DNA from 2 places in the Streptosporangium becharense genome. Region 2 is predicted to be linked to the other one. Evidence: predicted binding sites of a transcription regulator. Region 2 holds the regulator's gene; the other holds the start of a gene.
What was found. The regulator HspR, encoded in region 2, represses chaperone genes until heat shock. The targets are predictions, from matches to a motif close to ANTTGAGTCNNNNNGACTCAANT.
Positions count from the first base shown of each region.

Region 1: a site for HspR is predicted at 5,940-5,962, ahead of lon (endopeptidase La). Genes of this name have one in related genera too.

Region 1 covers NZ_JACHMP010000001.1:6,727,897-6,737,786, forward strand. Annotated here, with positions in the region: gene F4562_RS29285 (RNA ligase family protein) at 1-1,194, shown strand, start outside; gene F4562_RS29290 (poly(A) polymerase) at 1,197-4,214, shown strand; gene F4562_RS29295 (TetR/AcrR family transcriptional regulator) at 4,282-4,884, opposite strand; gene F4562_RS29300 (biliverdin-producing heme oxygenase) at 5,081-5,734, opposite strand; gene lon (endopeptidase La) at 5,975-8,344, shown strand; gene F4562_RS29310 (methyltransferase domain-containing protein) at 8,506-9,890, opposite strand, start outside.
Region 2 covers NZ_JACHMP010000001.1:3,468,758-3,478,647, forward strand. Annotated here, with positions in the region: gene dnaK (molecular chaperone DnaK) at 1-1,680, shown strand, start outside; gene grpE (nucleotide exchange factor GrpE) at 1,710-2,339, shown strand; gene dnaJ (molecular chaperone DnaJ) at 2,378-3,565, shown strand; gene F4562_RS15030 (heat shock protein transcriptional repressor HspR) at 3,568-3,915, shown strand; gene clpB (ATP-dependent chaperone ClpB) at 4,131-6,713, shown strand; gene F4562_RS15040 (serine/threonine-protein kinase) at 6,802-7,728, shown strand; gene F4562_RS15045 (tetratricopeptide repeat protein) at 7,976-8,482, opposite strand; gene F4562_RS15050 (hypothetical protein) at 8,679-9,269, shown strand; gene F4562_RS15055 (TetR/AcrR family transcriptional regulator) at 9,245-9,883, opposite strand.

The DNA of each region.
Region 1 (9,890 bases), 3.3 Mb from region 2:
GGTGAGCCCGGCGGGGCGGAACCGTTCGCCGCCGGGAACGTCACAGCCGGGCTCGACGTCGCCGGGCCCGGCGGGGCCGATGCCGAGCGCGCCGAGGCGGCCGTGGCCGACGTCTCCGCCCGGCTCGGCCTGCTGGGCAGGACGGGGGACGCCAGGCTGGCGGGCGTACTGGCGGCCCTGCTGCACGACGTGGGCAGGGCCCGCCTGGCGCCCCGGCTGGTGGCCCCCCTCGGCATGCCCCTGGCGCGGCGCGTCGCCGACCTGGCCGGGCTGCACGCGATCCTGCACCGGCCCTTCCCCGACGAGGAGCGCCGGGGCGGCCTGGTGCGGCTGGCAGCCGCGGCAGACCTGGGGGTCCTGCACGCGGTCGCCGCCGCGGTCCTGGCCGGGTGCGGCGACGGTGACGCCGTCGCCGCCCGCGAGCAGGTCGACTGGTCCGAACTGCACGCGGAGGAGGCCGGGCTGCTCGGCGAGGCGCCGCTGGAGCCGTTGCGCGCGGGCCTGCGCCTGGCACTCGGCGGGCAGGGCTCCGGGGCGGCCGGTGACGGGCCGGCACCCGGCGGGGACGGTTCCGGAGGGGACGGTTCCGGAGGGGACGCCCCCGACGTGGCGGACCGGTGCTGGGCCGAGACCCGCGAGGCGTACGCGCTGGGCCGCATCGCCACGGCGGCGGAGGCGTCGGCGCTGACCTGGCGGTGGAGATCCGGCGGATTCCCCCGGCTCGTCGTCATGGTGGGGCCGTCGGGCAGTGGGAAGAGCACCTTCGCCCGGAACATCCCGAGCACCGGCGTCGTCTCGCTCGACGACCTGCGCCAGGCCCGCGGGTCCCGGTCGGACCAGCGGGCCAACCCGGAGGTCCTCCGTGAGGGCCTGCACCGCCTCGACACGCTCCTGTCGGGTGGCGGGACCGTCGTCTGGGACGCCACCGCCCTGAACGCGGCCCAGCGTTCCCTGGTGCACGCCGTGGCCCGCCGCCGCGACGCGCTCACGACGCACGCGGTCATGCTGGTCCCCGAGGAGACGCTGACCCGGCGCAACGCCGGCCGCGCGGACCGGGTGCCGCCGGAGGTGCTCTCCGCCCAGCTCCGCCGTTTCTCCCCGCCCTACCCCGGGGAGGCGCACCGCACGTGGTACATCGGACCGGAGGGGGACGTACGCGACGTCGCCGGAGCCCTCGACGGCGGGGAGGGGTGAGCATGCGGACGAGCGAGGAGATCTACCACCGGATCCGCTGGGACGCGCGCTTCGATCCGGCGCGGTTCGTGCTGGGAGTCAACGTGCGTGGCGCCGCTCCCAAGCGTGTGCCGTTGCCCGCGTTCGTCCCCGGAGGGGACATCCCCTGGCACCGGATCCTGTTCGTCGAGGCGGACGGCGAGGTGGTCTGGGACCGGGCGTCGGGTGTCGACCGCGTCGACTCCTCGGGTGCCGGCCGGGTGCGGGAGCCGCGCAGGCTCCGGGCGCCGTTCTTCACGGCCGGGACACCGTTCGCCTGGGATCCGGTCGCCGGGTGGCGTCCCGCGGAAGCCGTGCCGCCCGGCAGGGCGACGGCGACGGCGGCGCGGTTGCGCGTGCTCACCTGGAACACCCTGTGGGACCGCTACGACGGCGACCGGATCGACACCGCCCGGCGCAGGCCGCTGCTGCTGGAGGCGTTGGAGCGGGCCGACGCCGACGTCATCGCGTTGCAGGAGGTCGAGACCGGACTGCTCGACATGCTGCTGCGGGCCTCGTGGGTCCGCTCCGGCTACACGCTGGGCACCGACCCCAGGCGCCGGGACGTCGACGACAGCGGGCTGCTCATCCTCAGCCGCCTGCCCGTGCGGGAGGCGGGCGGATGCGTCCTCGGACCGTTCAAGGCCGTGGCGGCCGTCACCGTGGAGTCCGCCGCCGGGCCGGTCGTGGTGGCGGCCACGCACCTGACCAGTGACCACACCCAGGACGGCCCCGCCAGGCGCGAGGCCGAACTCGCCCGGCTCGCCGACGCGCTGGCCGGTGTGGACGGGGACGTGATCCTGCTGGGCGACTTCAACGACGGCGGGAGCGGGCCTGAGACGGCGCTGGGCCTGCGGGACGCCTGGACGGAGGTCCGCGGGCCCGGCGACGCGACCGCGACCTTCGACCCGCTGGTCAACCCGCTGGCGGCGATCTCGACGATCTCCGGCCGGGCGGTCCGGCTCGACCGTGTCCTGCTGCGCGGCCCCGGCCTGCGGGCCGTCGCCGCGACGCTGAAAGGCGATTCACCCGCGACCGCGGACGGCCTGTTCGTGTCGGACCACTACGGTGTCGCCGCGGACATCGCCGTCGGCGACGGCGCCGACGAGCCGGAGGAGCCCGGGAAGCCCGCCGTCCTCGACATGTGGCCGACGGCGCGGACGGCACTGGCGTGGATCCCGCCGGAGGACCTCTGGCCGGCGATCCAGGAGATCCGGCGCAGGCACGATCCGCAGGCCGGCAGATGGCCGCCGCACGTCACGGTGATGTTCGGCTTCGTCCCGGAGTCCGCCTTCGAGGAGGCGGCCCCGATCGTGGCCGCCGCAGCGGCCGCGACCGCCCCGTTCACCGCCCGGCTCGAAGGCGTGCGCGCCTTCTCGCACGGGGACGACTCCACGGTCTGGCTCGACCCGGCCGCGGCCGGGCCGGAGGAATGGGCCGCGCTGCGCCACGCGCTGGAGCGGGGGTTCCCCCGTTGCCGGGGCCGCGCCGAGGGCTACACCCCGCACCTGACCCTCGGCAGGACGCGGGAGCCGGAGCGGGTCGCCGCCGAATGCGCGGCACGACTCGGCGGAGTCTCCACGCGGGTGGAGGAACTGGTCCTGCTGTCACGCCGGGGTGCGGAACCCATGCTTCCCCGGGCGAGCGTGGCCCTGGGAACGGGAGAGGTGCGCTGGCTCGACCACGAACCGCGCACCACGGAGCCCGGACCGCGCACCACGGAGCCCGGACCGCGCACCACGGAGCCCGGACCGCGCACCACGGAGCCCGGACCGCGTACTCCGGGGTCCGGCCCGCGGGCGGAGGACGGCCGCGGGGAGACACGGGCGCTCCGCGTCGCGGAACGGGTGCGGGCCGCGCTGCCGGAGGGCGTCGTCCACGTCACCGGGTCGCGGCGCCTGGACTGCGCCTTGCCCGGCGCCGACCTGGACCTGGTGGCGGCGCTGCCCGGGGAGGCCGACCTCGGCGACGTCCGGGCCCGGGTGGAGGCGGCGCTGCCGGAGGCGGCGGGGATGCGGTACGTGACCGGTGCCCGGGTTCCAGGGCTGCGGCTGCGGGCCGGCGACCTGGACGTCGACCTGATCGTCGTCTCGACCGGGGACGTCGCCCCCGCGGAGGCGGTCGCGCGCCGCGCCGAGCTGGGAGAGGCCGCCGCGATCGCGCTCAGCGCGGTCGCCGACGCCGACGCGGTGCTCGCCGCGGCCGGTGAGCACCGGGCCGCCTTCGTCTCCCTGGCCGTGGAGGTGAAGGCGTGGGCGAAGGCGCGAGGGCTGGACTCGGCCCCGTTCGGCGGGCTGCCGGGCGTGGCCTGGGCGGTCCTGGCGGCGCGGACGGTGCGCGAGGCCGGCGATCTCCCGCCCGGCGACCTGCTCCGTCACTTCTTCGGCACGTGGGCCGCGTGGGACTGGCGGCACCCGGTCGCGCTCCTTCCGGCGGCCCTCCCGCCGGAGCCGGGGGAGCCGCAGACCGGACACACGAAGGGGGAGTCGCCGGCCGGCCCGGAGGAGGTCGTCGGCGCGGCCGTCACGATCATGACTCCCACGGCCCCGGTCCGCTCCTGCACCGAGCAGGTCGGCGCCGGCTGGAGGGACCTGCTGACGCGGGAGCTCTACGACGCCTGGGAGATCACCGAGGCGGCGGCGGAGAGCCGCCGCGACCCCAGGCCCGAACTGCCGGCGCCTCCGCCGCACCGGCGGCACGCGGCGTGGGCGGTCGTGACCGTACGAGGGGCACCCGGCGAGGATCTCGGCGTGATGCTGGGCCGCGTCCGGGGGCGGGTGCGTGCCCTGCTCACCTCGCTGGAGCGTGCCGGGGTCCGCGACGCGCACGCCTGGCCCCGGCCGTCCGAGACCGGGCCGGAGCTGGTGCGGTTCGCGATCGGGCTCGGCCGCACGCCGCCGGACGCTGCGGGGCTCGCCGAGATCGCCGGCCCGTGGGCGGAGGGCCTGCGCGGGGTCACCGTCGAGTGGGCGGAGTGCGGCGAGGTGCCGACGCTCCGCTGAGCACGGCCCTCACCCGCCCCGGGGGCTTGGACGCCGACCGGTCTGTCCGCGTGGGGCCCACGGCACCTCAGGCGGGCGGGCAGCCCAGGCCGCGCAGGACGAACCCGGAGACGAGCTCCTCGGCCTCGTCCGCCGTCACCGCGCCGCTGAGCAGGGGGACCCGCTCGGCGCCGATGACGGCGAGGATCATGCGCGCGGTGGCGGTCACGTCGGCGGCCCGGAAGTCGCCGGACGCCACCCCGCTGTCGATGATTCCGGTCAGGATGCGTTGCATCGGCTCGACGTGGTCGGCCAGGCGCTGGTACGCGTCGGGGCCCAGCGCGGCCGACAGGTCGGCGGGGCCGGGGTGCGGGTGGGCGAGCAGCCCGGCCAGCTGGAGCCTGACGAACACCCGCAGCCGCTCGGCGGGGGTCGCCCGCTCGGGCAGCTCCCGCTCGTAGCTGTCGATGAAGTAGTGCGTCACCCGCTCGGTGAAGGCCAGCAGCAGCGCGGCCTTGTCGGGGAAGTAGTTGTACAGGACGGTGCGGGTGATGCCGGCCTCGCCGGCCACGTCCGTCATCGAGATGGTGTCGATGCCCTGCTCGCGGATGAGACGCGAGACCGCCCGCAGGATGCGTTCACGCGTCTGAGTGCGGTGCTCGCCGATGGTCGCGGCCGAAATGCGGGGCATCGTCCCATGGTCGCACAGTGTCCGGAACCGTGGGCGGGCATCCCGGCGCACCTCGGCACCGCGACCGGGCGTCCCGGCGGGCCCGGGGAGGGGCACGTACGTTGCCGCGTAGACGTCGGTGGCGTCCGGGCGTCCTGGCGGGTCCCGGGAAGGGGCGGCCGGGCGGGACCTCGGGGGCGGACACCGGGAGGAGGGCTCAGGCGACGAGTTCGGCGCGCGCCACCCGGCCCAGTTCGGCCAGGACCTCGGTGTTGAGCAGGTAGGCGAGCTTCGTCTCGCGGACCAGCCGGCGCTTCTCCGCCTCGTCGAGGGGCAGCGCGTCCAGCCGGGCCCGGTACTCGTTCTTGAATCGGGGCAGGCTGCCGATCCCGTCGAAGAGGTAGAAGTCGACGCCGCCGCCCGGCCGGTAGCCGTAAATCTTCTGCAGTTCCATCCGGATGAACTGCCCGCCGGACAGGTCCCCCATGTAGCGGGTGTAGTGGTGGGCGATGTAGCCGGCGGGCCAGTCGGCGACCTGGTTGATGCGGGCGACCAGGGTGAGCGTCGGCTTGGACGGCTCGATCCTGGATCGCCAGCCGGACCCGTAGACCGTCTCCAGGTCGCGGACCAGCGCCTCCTCCCGGTAGAGCTCGGGGAAGACGAACGATCCGGCGACGGGGTCGGCGGCGAGCGCGCGGGAGGCGCTCTCCAGGGCGACGTAGGCGAAGTAGTGCTGGGCGACCAGTTCGCCGTACGCCTCCGGGCTGAGCCGGCCCGCCATCAGCGCTTTGAGGTAGCTGCCGTCCTCGGCGGACTCGTGGTCTCCCCAGGTGGCGTTCCTGAGGACTTCGGAGAACGGCGCATCGCTCATGATCACTCCGCGGCGAGGGGGAATTTTCATGACAAAGTGTCACAAAGGCTGAGATGTCCGTCAAGTCGATGACGACACCCTGTCATCAACCGCTCTCACGTGCGGGAATGTCCGCAGTTGCCTGGGCTTTCGCGTCTTCGATTACAGAATTACGATCGCTCACGGCGAACACGCTCAAGCTCGGGAACAATCACGGACTCCCATTAATTGAGTGTGTACAACTCAACCTTTGGAGTGCACATGAGTGAGAGCTTGGTCCTCCCGGTCCTGCCGCTCGACGACGAGGTCGTGCTGCCGGGCATGGTGGTGCCGCTTGACCTGTCCGAGACCGAGGTCCGGGCCGCGATCGACGCGGCCCAGGCTCTCGCCGACAACAAGCCCGCGGTGCTCCTCGTTCCCCGCATCGACGGCCAGTACGGATCGGTGGGCGTCCGGGCGGTGGTCGAGCAGGTCGGCAGGCTGCCCGGAGGCGAGCCCGCCGCGGTGGTGCGCGGCGTCGACCGGGTCCGGGTCGGCGCGGGCACGACCGGCCCCGGCGCGGCCCTGTGGGTGCAGGCCACCCGCATCGCGCCCGTCCCGGCCGGCGAGCGTGCCCACGAGCTCGCCAAGGAGTACAAGGCGCTGGCCACCACGATCCTGCAGAAGCGGGGTGCGTGGCAGGTCGTCGACGCGGTCAACCAGATGAACGACCCGTCGACCCTCGCCGACAACTCCGGTTACGCCCCCTGGCTGACCACGCGGCGCAAGGCCGAGATCCTCCAGACCCCCGACCCGGCCGACCGGCTGGAGAAGCTGGTCGAGTGGTCGCGCGAGCACCTCGCCGAGCTCGACGTGGCCGAGACGATCCGCAAGGACGTCCAGGAGGGCATGGAGAAGCAGCAGCGCGAGTTCCTGCTCCGCCAGCAGCTCGCCGCGGTCCGCAAGGAGCTCGCCGAGCTGAACGGCGACACGTCCGCCTCCGAGGAGGAGGACTACCGCTCGCGCGTCGAGGCCGCCGATCTGCCGCCCAAGGTGCGCGAGGCCGCGCTCAAGGAGGTCGACAAGCTGGAGCGGACCTCCGACCAGTCGCCCGAGACCGGCTGGATCCGCACCTGGCTCGACACCGTCCTCGACATCCCGTGGAACGAGCGGACCGAGGACTCCTACGACATCATCGCGGCCCGCGCCGTCCTCGACGCCGACCACACCGGCCTCGACGACGTCAAGGACCGCATCATCGAATATCTCGCCGTCCGCGGACGCAGGGCCGAGAAGGGCCTCGGCGTGGTCGGCGGGCGCCGCAGCGGCGCGGTCCTCGCGCTGGCCGGCCCTCCCGGGGTCGGCAAGACCTCGCTCGGCGAGTCGGTGGCCCGCGCCATGGGCCGCACGTTCGTCCGCGTCGCGCTCGGCGGCGTCCGCGACGAGGCCGAGATCCGCGGCCACCGGCGCACCTACGTCGGCGCGCTGCCCGGCCGCATCGTCCGCGCCATCCGCGAGGCCGGGTCGATGAACCCGGTCGTGCTGCTCGACGAGGTCGACAAGGTCGGCTCCGACTACCGCGGCGACCCGACGGCCGCCCTGCTGGAGGTGCTCGACCCGGCGCAGAACCACACCTTCCGCGACCACTACCTGGAGGTCGAGCTCGACCTGAGCGACGTGCTCTTCCTGGCGACCGCGAACGTGCTGGAGGCCATCCCCGGCCCCCTGCTCGACCGCATGGAGGTGGTGACGCTCGACGGCTACACCGAGGACGAGAAGGTCGCCATCGCCCGCGACCACCTGCTCCCGCGCCAGCTCGACAAAGCCGGCCTCACCGCCGCCGACGTCGTCCTCGGTGAGGACGCGCTGCGCAGGCTCGCCGGCGAGTACACCCGCGAGGCCGGCGTCCGGTCCCTGGAGCGCTCGATCGCCAGGGTGCTGCGCAAGGTCACCGCGAACGTCGCGCTCGGCGAGGCCGAGCTGCCGGTGACGGTGGACGACCTCGTCCCCTACCTGGGCCGTCCCCGGCATGTCCCGGAGTCGTCGCTCCCGGAGTCGCGCCAGCGCACCGCGGTGCCCGGCGTGGCGACCGGCCTGGCGGTCACCGGGGCGGGCGGCGACGTCCTGTACGTGGAGGCGTCCCTGGCCGACCCGGAGACCGGCGACACCGGACTGACCCTCACCGGCCAGCTCGGCGACGTGATGAAGGAGTCGGCCAGGATCGCGCTCTCCTACCTGCGTTCGCGGGGTGCTGAGCTGGAGCTGCCCGTCGGCTCCCTCAAGGACCGCTCGGTGCACGTCCACTTCCCGGCCGGCGCCGTCCCCAAGGACGGCCCGTCGGCGGGCGTGACGCTGATCACGGCCCTGGCCTCGCTGCTCTCCGGCCGCCAGGTCCGCGCCGACGTGGCCATGACCGGCGAGGTCTCCCTCACCGGCCGGGTGCTGCCGATCGGCGGGGTCAAGCAGAAGCTGCTGGCCGCCCACCGGGCGGGCATCACGACCGTGCTGATCCCGGCGCGCAACGAGCCCGACCTGGACGACGTCCCGCAGGCCGTCCGCGACGAGCTCACCATCCACACGGTGAGCGACGTGCGCGAGGTGCTGGAGATCGCGCTCACCCCGGCCAAGGTCGCCGAGCGCGCCGCCGCCTGACCCGGCCCACCCGCCGGGCGGCCCGTCCCCGGTTCTCGGGGGCGGGCCGCCCGTCATGACCGGCCCACCGAGCCGGGCCGCCGGACGCCCGGTCCGGCGGGCCGGGGTACCGGATAGCCGGTCCCGCGGGCCGGGACGCCGGTGACGGGACACCGCCCGGCCTACTCCTCCCCGGCCGCCTGCTTGCGGTAGACCTGGGTCTCGATGTCGAGGCTGATCTCGCATCCCGTGCGGAAGTAGTACTCCTCCGCCTCCTGGAACATGTCCTCGGCGACCTTCTGCGAACGCACGAAGGACAGCAGGCTCCACCCCTCCCGCCGCCCCAGGAGGATCTCGTCCTGGCCGAGGACCGGTTCGGGGCCGCCGGTGTTGCGCAGCGTCGTCGCGAAACGTCTCTCCAGCACGAGACCGAACTCCCCGGCCCGCCGCGGCAGGTCGGTCAGGACGGTGCGGTCCCCGGTGTAGTGGCGGTCGTGCGCCTCCACCAGGGAGCGGATCTCGTCGGGTCCGCGGAAGCTGTCGTCGTTGACGTCGACCACGTACAGCAGCCCGCCGGGCCGCAGCACCCGCGCCATCTCCATCAGAGCCAGGTCAGGACTGCTGAGGTGGACGAAGAGGAAGTTCGCCGTGATCACATCGTGTGACGAGTCCGGCTCACCGGTGGCGTACGCGCTGCCCCGCCGGAAGGTCAGCTCCGGAAAGGCGGACCGTGCCCTGGCGAGCAGCTGGGAGGAGGGTTCGACACCCTGGACGCGATATCCGGAGAGGACCTTCTCCTTCGCGACCGCCGCCAGGTAGTCCCCGGGCCCGGTACCGATGTCGAGCAGCGACGCGGGCGCCGGGGGGAAGGGCGTCGCCGCCAGACGGGGACGCTGTTCGGCGATCATCATCTGCCCCTGCGCGGCCAGCCGGGGCAGTTCGTCCGTCAGCGACAGCGGCTCCAGGTAGTTGTTCTCGGTCATGAGGGTGTTCCAGGCCAGCAGGTCGTCACGCCCGCTGTCGGCGAGGAACCGGACGAGCGAGGGGACCGTCAGCCGGCGGCCGTCACTCGCTGCTCTCTTGCTCAGCGCCCGGTGCTCGGCGTAGAACTCCTCCATGGCCTCGCGGCCCTCCACCACCATCACCGTCATGGCGTCGTCACCGGAGCCGATGTCGGCGTGCCGGACGAAACCGCGGCGGACGTACCGGTCGGCGAGCCGACGATGGGATCCCCGGATGATGAGGAAGAAACGGGCCGGTCGCAGGGATTCGCAGATCTGCCGCATCATCGCGGTGCCGAGCTGCTCGGTGACGAGGCGGCCCCGGTACTCGGCGAGCTCCACCCGCTTGCCGATCTGGACGCTCAGCCCGTCCACCTTGGGCAGGCGCAGGTCGGCCAGTTCGGGTGCCCCCGGCTCGTAGAGGTAGGCGGCTATCGCCCCCACCATCGTCTCGCCGGACATGGCGCACAGGTGAAGGGCGTCCGCATCCCTCTCGTGATGCACCATGTCCTCGCCGAAGCCCTGCTCGCCGGTGAACACGCGCCGTCGGAGCTCGATGATCTGCT
Region 2 (9,890 bases):
ACGATCCGCTCGGTCAAGCGGGAGATGGGCACCAACTGGGCCCAGGAGATCGACGGCAAGAAGTTCTCGCCGCAGCAGATCAGCGCCTTCGTCCTGCAGAAGCTCAAGCAGGACGCCGAGGCCTACCTGGGCGAGAAGATCACCGACGCCGTGATCACCGTTCCGGCCTACTTCAACGACGCCCAGCGCCAGGCCACCAAGGAGGCCGGCCAGATCGCGGGCCTCAACGTGCTGCGCATCATCAACGAGCCCACCGCCGCGGCGCTCGCCTACGGCCTCGACAAGGACAAGGACCAGACCATCCTGGTCTTCGACCTCGGCGGCGGCACCTTCGACGTGTCCCTGCTCGACGTCGGCCAGGAGGACGGCCACGGCTTCGTCGAGGTGAAGGCCACCAGCGGTGACAACCACCTCGGCGGCGACGACTGGGACCAGCGCGTCGTCGACGAGCTGGCCAACAGGTTCAAGAACGCCCACGGCGTCGACCTGACCAAGGACAAGATGGCGCTCCAGCGGCTGCGCGAGGCGGCGGAGAAGGCCAAGATCGAGCTCTCCAGCCAGTCGGAGACCACGATCAACCTGCCCTACATCACCGCCTCCGCCGAGGGCCCGCTGCACCTCGACGAGAAGCTCACCCGCGCCGAGTTCCAGCGGCTCACCGCCGACCTGCTCGAGCGCTGCAAGGGCCCGTTCCACCAGGTCATCAAGGACGCCGGCATCAAGGTCTCCGACATCGCGCACGTCGTGCTCGTCGGCGGATCGACCCGTATGCCCGCGGTGACCGAGCTGGTCAAGGAGCTCACCGGCGGCCAGGAGCCCAACAAGGGCGTCAACCCGGACGAGGTCGTCGCCATCGGCGCCGCCCTCCAGGCCGGTGTGCTCAAGGGCGAGGTCAAGGACGTCCTGCTGCTCGACGTGACCCCGCTGTCGCTGGGCATCGAGACCAAGGGCGGGATCTTCACGAAGATCATCGAGCGCAACACCACGATCCCGACCAAGCGCTCGGAGGTCTTCACCACGGCCGAGGACAACCAGCCGTCGGTGCAGATCCAGGTCTACCAGGGCGAGCGTGAGATCGCCGCGTACAACAAGAAGCTGGCCACCTTCGAGCTGACCGGCATCGCCCCGGCGCCGCGCGGCATCCCGCAGATCGAGGTCACCTTCGACATCGACGCCAACGGCATCGTCAACGTCTCCGCCAAGGACCTCGGCACCGGCAAGGAGCAGACGATGACGATCACCGGTGGCTCCGCGCTGCCGAAGGACGACATCGACCGCATGATGCGCGAGGCCGAGTCCTACGCCGAGGAGGACAAGAAGCGCCGCGAGGAAGCCGAGACGCGCAACAACGCCGACTCGCTCGTCTACCAGACCGAGAAGTTCCTCAACGACAACGCCGACAAGGTCCCGGACGACATCAAGAACGAGGTCAACGAGGCCGTCGCCGAGCTGAAGAAGGCCCTGGAGGGCACCGACTCGGCCGTTATCCGCACCTCCGCGGAGAAGCTCGCCACGGTCAGCCAGAAGATGGGTTCGGCCATCTACGCCCAGTCGCAGGCGTCGTCCGAGGCCCCGACCGGCACCCCGCAGGGTGACGCCGCGGGCGACCGCAAGGACGACGACGTGGTCGAGGCTGAGATCGTGGACGAAGAGCCGAAGCGCGACAACGGCGCCAAGTGACGTCCGGAAAGCCCGAGGGGAGCACCAGCGTGAGCACGCGCGAGAACGGTTCCGGTGAGGAACCGGTGATCCGCGACAACCGTAAGATCGACCCGGAGACGGGGCAGCCACGCGAGGCGAGCCAGTCGGACGCGCAGGGACACCCGGGCGGGGGGCAGGGCGAGCAGTCCTCCTCCCTCGCCTCCGACCTGGCGTCGATCGAGCTGGCCACCCAGCTCGCGGAGCGCACCGCGGACCTGCAGCGTCTCCAGGCCGAATACTCCAACTACCGCAAGCGCGTCGACCGCGACCGGACGGTGGTCAAGGAGCAGGCGGTGTCCGGCGTCCTGGCCGAGCTGCTGCCGGTCCTCGACGACATCGGCAGGGCCCGCGAGCACGGCGAGCTCACCGGCGGCTTCGCCAAGGTGAGCGAGTCGCTGGAGGCGATCACCGGCAAGCTGGGGTTGAGCACCTTCGGCACCAAGGGCGAGCCGTTCGACCCGACGGTGCACGAGGCGCTCATGCACAGCTACTCCGCCGATGTCACCGAGCCGACCTGCGTGGAGATCCTGCAGCCCGGCTACCGGATCGGCGAGCGGGTGCTCCGCCCCGCCCGGGTCTCGGTCGCCGAGCCCGAGGAGCCCGCCGCGCCGGCCCCGTCCGGTTCGGACGAGAACTGACCCCCCCTACATCTGATCTCTTGCGAGAAGGAACATAGATGAGCACCAAGGACTACCTGGAGAAGGACTACTACGCCGTCCTTGGTGTGCCCAAGACCGCTACGGCCGAGGAGATCAAGAAGGCGTACCGGAAGCTGGCCAGGCAGCACCACCCGGACGCCAACCCCGGAAGCTCGGCGGACTCCGAGAGCACCGCCAAGTTCAAGGAGGTCTCCGAGGCCTACAACGTCCTGTCCGACACCAAGCGCCGCAAGGAGTACGACGAGGCGCGGACGCTCTTCGGATCGGGGCTCGGCGGTTACGCGGGGGGCGGGGGGGCTCCTCGCGGCGGGTTCCCCTTCGACCTGGGGGACCTGTTCGGGGGCACCGCCCAGCAGGGTGCGGGCGACCGCATCGGCGACATCTTCGGGGGCCTGTTCAACCGGGGCGGCGCGAGCCGTCCCGGCGGGACGGCCAACAGGGCACGGCGCGGCCAGGACGTCGAGTCCGAGGTCACGCTCTCCTTCTCCGAGGCGGTGGAGGGCACCACGGTGTCGCTCCGCCTGACCAGTTCCTCCGCCTGCACGGCGTGCAGCGGGACCGGCGCCAAGGCCGGGACCACCCCGCGCGTCTGCCCGACGTGCGAGGGCACCGGCGCGGCGAGCCGCAACCTGGGCAACTTCGCCTTCTCCGAGCCGTGCCGCGACTGCAAGGGCCGCGGCCTGCTGGTGGACGACCCGTGCCCGGTGTGCGAGGGGAGCGGGCGGGGCAAGAGCACCCGCACGATCCAGGCGCGCATCCCGGCCGGTGTGGGCGACGGCCAGCGCATCAGGATCAAGGGCAAGGGAGCGCCCGGCGAGAACGGCGGCCCGGCCGGCGACCTGTACGTGCTGATCCACGTCAAGCCGCACCCGGTGTTCGGCAGGACGGGTGAGAACCTGACGATCACCGTGCCGGTCACCTTCACCGAGGCAGCGCTGGGCGCCGAGATCAAGGTGCCGATCCTGAAGGGCATGCCGGTCACGCTGCGCATCCCGGAGGGCACCCCGAACGGCCGCACCTTCCGGGTGCGGGGCCGGGGCGTGCCCCGCAAGGACGGCACCAAGGGCGACCTGCTCGCCACGGTCGAGGTCCTGGTGCCGCAGCACCTGGAGGACAAGGCAAGGGGTGCCCTGGAGGAGTTCCGCGACGCCACCTCGGGTGCCGACCCGCGGGCAGAACTCATCCAACAGGCCAGAAGCGAGTAGCGATGGACGTCAACTACTTCGATCTGTCGGACGACACTCCCGTCTACGTCATTTCGGTAGCCGCCCAGCTGTCGGGTCTGCACCCGCAGACCCTGCGGCAGTACGACCGTCTCGGCCTGGTCAGTCCAGGCCGGTCGGCCGGCCGCGGCCGCCTGTACTCCACCCGCGACATCGTGATGCTCCGCGAGGTCCAGCGGCTCTCCCAGGAGGAGGGCATCAACCTCGCGGGCATCAAGCGGATCCTGACCCTGGAGAACGAGGCCCTGCGCCTGCGGGACGAGAACGAACGCCTGCGCGCGGAGATGAGCATGATCCGGGCACTGATCCAGTACCAGCTGCCGCCCGCCTGACTCCACGAGACACCGCAGGGTGTTCGTCGCGAGGAAGCGCTGATGACCGGAGTGAGGGGAGTCCTCGTCCGGTACGCGCCGCCGACCGGACCAAGGAACGCGGGAGTCCCGCGAAGGAGCCGGGCCACAGCACCGGAGCCGCGACACGCGGCGTCGCCATCCGGCACGGTTCCCGGCCGTAAGCGGCGTCGCCATCGAACTCGAGTGAGGCAAGCATGGACTACAAACTTACGCAGAAGAGCCAGGAGGCGGTCTCCTCGGCCGTCCGGCGGGCGGCCGCCGAAGGCAACCCCGAGGTCGCCCCGGCGCATCTGTTCACCTCGCTGCTCGCCCTGCCGGGCGGCACCGCCGTGCCCCTGCTGGAGGCGGTGGGCGCCGACTGGAAGCAACTGCGGACCGAGGCGGAGAAGCAGCTCGCGGCTCTGCCCAAGGCGCAGGGTGCCACGGTCAGCGCCCCGTCGAGTTCGAGGCAGCTGCTCACCGCGTTGAACACCGCGGCCCAGCGGGCCCGCCGGCTTGAGGACGAGTACGTCTCGACCGAGCACCTGCTGGTCGGTCTCGCCGCCGACGGCGGCCCGATCGCCGAGCTGCTGAAGTCGCACGGCGCCACCCCGAACGCGCTGCTCGACGCCTTCGAGAAGGTGCGCGGGCACGCCAAGGTGACCAGCGCGACCCCCGAGGACACCTACCAGGCCCTGGAGAAGTACGGGATCGACCTGACCGAGCGGGCACGGGCGGGCAAGCTCGACCCGGTGATCGGCCGCGACTCGGAGATCCGGCGGGTCATCCAGGTCCTCAGCCGCCGCACCAAGAACAACCCCGTGCTCATCGGTGAGCCCGGTGTCGGCAAGACCGCGGTGGTGGAGGGGCTGGCCCAGCGGATCGTCGCCGGGGACGTGCCCTCCAGCCTGCGCGACAAGCGTCTGATCGCCCTCGACCTCGGCGCGATGGTCGCGGGTGCCAAGTACCGCGGTGAGTTCGAGGAGCGGCTCAAGGCCGTGCTCGGCGAGATCAAGGAGAGCAACGGCCAGGTCGTCACCTTCATCGACGAGCTGCACACCATGGTCGGCGCGGGTGCCGCCGAGGGCGCCATGGACGCGGGCAACATGCTCAAGCCCATGCTGGCCCGGGGCGAGCTGCGGATGATCGGTGCGACGACGCTCGACGAGTACCGCGAGCGCATCGAGAAGGACCCGGCGCTGGAGCGCCGCTTCCAGCAGGTCTACGTGGGCGAGCCCACCGTCGAGGACACCATCGCCATCCTGCGCGGGCTCAAGGGCCGCTACGAGGCGCACCACCAGGTCCAGATCGCCGACGGCGCGCTGGTGGCCGCCGCCGCCCTGTCCGACCGCTACATCACCTCCCGGTTCCTGCCGGACAAGGCGATCGACCTCGTCGACGAGGCGGCCTCCCGGCTCCGCATGGAGATCGACTCCCGTCCGGTGGAGATCGACCAGCTCCAGCGGAACGTCGACCGGATGCGGATGGAGGAGCTGGCGCTCGCCAAGGAGACCGACGAGGGCAGCCTCCAGCGGCTGGAGCGGCTCCGCAAGGAGCTGGCCGACCGCCAGGAGGAACTGAACGCGCTGATCGGCCGCTGGGAGCAGGAGAAGGCCGGGCTCAACCGGGTCGGCGACCTGAAGAAGCAGATCGACGAGGTGCGCGGCGCCGCCGAGCGCGCGCAGCGCGACGGTGACTTCGAGACCGCCTCGCGGTTGATGTACGCCGAGGTGCCCAAACTGGAGGCCGAGCTCGCCGAGGCCAGCAAGGCCGCCCTGCCCGACGACCCGATGGTCAAGGAGGAGGTCGGCTCCGACGACATCGCCCAGGTCATCTCCTCGTGGACCGGCATCCCCGCGGGCCGCCTGCTGGAGGGCGAGACCGCCAAGCTGCTGCGGATGGAGGAGGAGCTCGGCAGGCGTCTGATCGGCCAGCGGCAGGCCGTCCAGGCGGTCTCCGACGCCGTGCGCCGGGCCCGCGCGGGCATCTCCGACCCCGACCGGCCGACCGGCAGCTTCCTGTTCCTCGGCCCGACGGGTGTCGGCAAGACCGAGCTGGCCAAGGCGTTGGCCGACTTCCTGTTCGACGACGAGCGGGCGATGGTCCGCATCGACATGAGCGAGTACGGCGAGAAGCACAGCGTCGCCCGTCTCGTGGGTGCCCCGCCCGGTTACGTGGGCTACGAGGAGGGCGGCCAGCTCACCGAGGCCGTGCGGCGCAGGCCGTACACCGTGGTGCTGCTGGACGAGGTCGAGAAGGCCCACCCCGAGGTCTTCGACATCCTGCTCCAGGTGCTCGACGACGGCCGGCTCACCGACGGTCAGGGCCGCACGGTCGACTTCCGCAACGTGATCCTGATCCTCACCTCCAACATCGGGTCGCAGTTCCTCGTCGACCCGGCCATGGACAAGGACGCCCAGCGGACAGCGGTGATGAACGCGGTCAGGAGCTCGTTCAAGCCGGAGTTCCTCAACCGGCTCGACGACGTCATCCTGTTCGACGCGCTCGGCACCGAGGAGCTGTCCAAGATCGTGGACCTGCAGGTCGGCCACCTGGCCAGGCGCCTGGCGGACCGGAGGCTCACGTTGACCGTGACCCCGGCGGCCCGCGACTGGCTGGCGCTGACGGGCTACGACCCGCTGTACGGCGCCCGGCCGCTGCGCCGTCTCGTGCAGTCGGCGATCGGCGACAAGCTGGCCAAGGAGGTGCTGTCCGGTCAGGTCCAGGACGGCGACGAGGTCCTCGTCGACATCGACGATTCGAGCGACTCGCTGTCGATCGGCCCGGTAAGGGCTTGACCACCATTGGGTTAAGCGGACCCCTGATCAAGACCCCCCTGTTACGTTCGGCATTCGTCGGATCACCGAACGCAACAGGGGGACGTGCATGTCCAACACATCACGGAACATCCGGGGGCTCCTCGCCGTGGCGGCGCTCACGGTCGGCGCGAACTGGACGATGATCGCTCCGGCTTCGGCGGAGGCCGCGCTCTGCGGAGGGCGTGGCACCCTGGAGACGCTCCAGCGGCCCGGGACCGCGGCGTCGTTCTGCGAGGAGATCGAGGACGTCAGGGTCGCCGCGGTCGCCGGGGGGACGAGCGCCGCGCACGAGGACGAGGTGTCGGCCGTCGTCGACCGGCTCGCGCGGATCGCGGGCCTGCCCGGCCTCTCCCGGGCCTCCGCGGTGGTCAGCTTCGCCGACGCGGGGGGCGTCGCCGCGGGCCTCGGCTGCCACGCTCTGCCCTTCGGGCTGTCGGACCTGCCCGAAGGTTCCGTGGAGACCCTCACGCACCCGTTCCCGGACGCCGCGGCGGAGGAGGCCATGCGCGCCACCGGCGACCGGTGGCCGGGCACCCTGGCCGACACGCCGGAGCTGCCCGGCGCGGCCGGCGGGCCGCAGGACGGTCCGGACGACGGCCCGAGCTGGATGCGGCCGATGCTCCAGGCGTCTCCGGACCCGGCTGATTCGACCGGCGGCGCGGAAGGAACGGACGGCGCGGACGGCACACCGTCCGGTGACGTGACGCCGCCGCTGTCCCGCACGGAGTCGGAGTCGTCCGCCCCGGGTGGCCTGTCCGGCACGGACCTGCCCGAAGTGAGGACGCCGGACGCGAGCCTGCCCGAGACCGGCCCGTCCGCGACGGACCGGCTCCCCGCCGTGCGGCCTCCGGCGGACCTGCCGGCCGCCGTCCGGCCGCAGAGCCCGGCCCTGCCCCAGGGGCCCGCCACCGGCGGCGCGCCTGCGCAGGAGGCGCTGAACGTCGGCGACCTCTCCGTGTCGGGCTCGGCCCTGCCGGGCGGCGGGCGGCACTGACCTCCGTCCGCCGGACGATGACGAGGGCCGTGATCCGGGGGGATCACGGCCCTCGCCCATGGCCGGACCGCCCCGGCACGGACGCCGACCCGAGACGGCGGTGAAACCACCCCCGGCACAGACACCGATCCGGGACGCCCGGCGAGGCCACCTCCGGCACGGATGTCAGCGCGAGGCACCCGGCGAAGCCACCCACAGCACAGACGTCACCCCGAGGCACCCGGCGAAACCGTCTCCGGCACGGACGTCAGTGCGAGGCGTCCAGCAGAGCGTCGATCTCGTCCTCCGGCAGACCCAGGTCGACGCGGATGCGATAGCGGGTCCGCAGGAGAGCGGTGTACTCACCGCTGCCCCGCGGGGCCTGCTGGGCCCCCTCGGTGGCCCACCGGTGGGCCTCGTCGAGGTCGCCGTACGCGACGAGGGTCTCGGCGACGGTGAGCGCGGTGGCGGCGTTGACCTCGTCGTCGGCGCGGACCGTCTCGATCACCTCCCGCGCCTCGTCGGGCCGTTCGAGCTCGAAGAGGGTGTCGGCGATACCGGCCCGGGGGTCGACGCCGACCTCGCCACCGTCGTCGACCGCCCGCTGGAAGCAGTCGAGGGCATGGGCGGGCTGCCCGGCCTGCCGCCACTCCTCGGCGGCGAGGACGAGGATCGCCGCCCGTGATATGTCGCCGGACGCATACGCCTCCGCCAGGGCTTCCAGCCGCCGGGCCAGGTTCTCGTGATCGTCGGCCAGAAGTGCCTGCTCAAGCAATCGATCAAGTTGCTCACGTGTCACATGCGCCACATCGCGAGAGTACCGAGCGGCGCTCGACTTCGTATGCCCAACGGCAGGTATTGGTCGAACGACCTTGAGTAAACGAACTGTCACGGTGCGCGTGTTCCTCCAGTAAAACGGGCATATGGCGGGGGACTCCTGCTAGTGGAGTGCATCGTCGGGAGGAGCTGCGATGGAGATGTCCAAGCAGACGGCCTTCGCGTTGACGCTCCTGGTGGCCCTCTCCGTCGTCGTCCCCGGTTCGGCGGGATACCTGTCGGCGAAGATGGACGCCATCGAGCGCGCACACCGCGAGCTCCTGTCGCTGGAGAACCGCCTACGCCGGGAGAGGCTCGCCGCGCAGGCCGAGGAGGCGGAACGGGGCCGCCGGGACCGGCAGGTCGTCGCGTCGGCCCGTGCTCCCCGTGACTCCTCGCCCGGAGCCCGCGAGGAGCGGAAGGCCGGGGAGGAGGAGTCCGGTCCGCCCGCGTTCGTGCCCACGGAGCTCGATCCCGCGGAACGGCGCGAGGCGCGGCGGCGCGAGCAACGACGGCGCGAGGCCGAGCTCGCCGAGCGGGCCGCCCGCGAGGAGCGGCGCTGGGCCGAGCTCGAACTCGGCCACCTCTACCCGGGGCACCTGCCGGAGGATCTCACCGCCGCCCGGGACGTGTACGGCGAGATCGTCGTCCCCGAGCCCGACACGATCGGCAGCGGCCGGGTGCCCGTGCGCTCCGGGGACCCCGACCTTCCCGAGCACCCTCAGGCCGAGGCGCCGACCAACTGACGGCTCAGATAGCCGCGGATCAGCCGCTTGGCCTCGCTCACGATCTCCGGTGCGCCGTTCGGATCGCGGCGGAAGGCCAGCTTCAGCACCGCGTCCCCGGCCTCCACCGCTATCAGGACGGCCAGGTCGAGATCCTCACTGTCGGTGAAGCCGTACTCCTGGAGCAGAAGGCCGCGCAGCCGCCCGGCGATCACCGCGTGGTTGTCGGAGACCGCGTCGAGCAGGTTGAGGTCGACCACGTCACCGAAGTGCATGGACCGGAAACCGGGGACGGTCCGGTGCATCTCCACGTACTCGTCGATGATCGCGTCGACCGCGTCCCACCAGCCTCCGTACTCCTCCGATATGAAGCGCCTGCCGATGCGGGAGACGAACTCCTCCACGTGGCGGCGGGTGACCGCCTGGGCGATGGCACGCTTGTCGGGGAAGAACTGGTAGATCGAGCCGATCGCGACTCCGGCGCGCTCGGCGATGCGGGTGGTGGACAGCGCGTCGTAACCGACTTCGTCCAGCAGGTCGGCACACGCGTCGAGCATCCTCTCGACACGGCGGGCGCTCCGTCGCTGGGTGGGCCGGCGCCGCAGCGGAGTTTCACCGGACTCCTCGGCAGGCATCGTCACC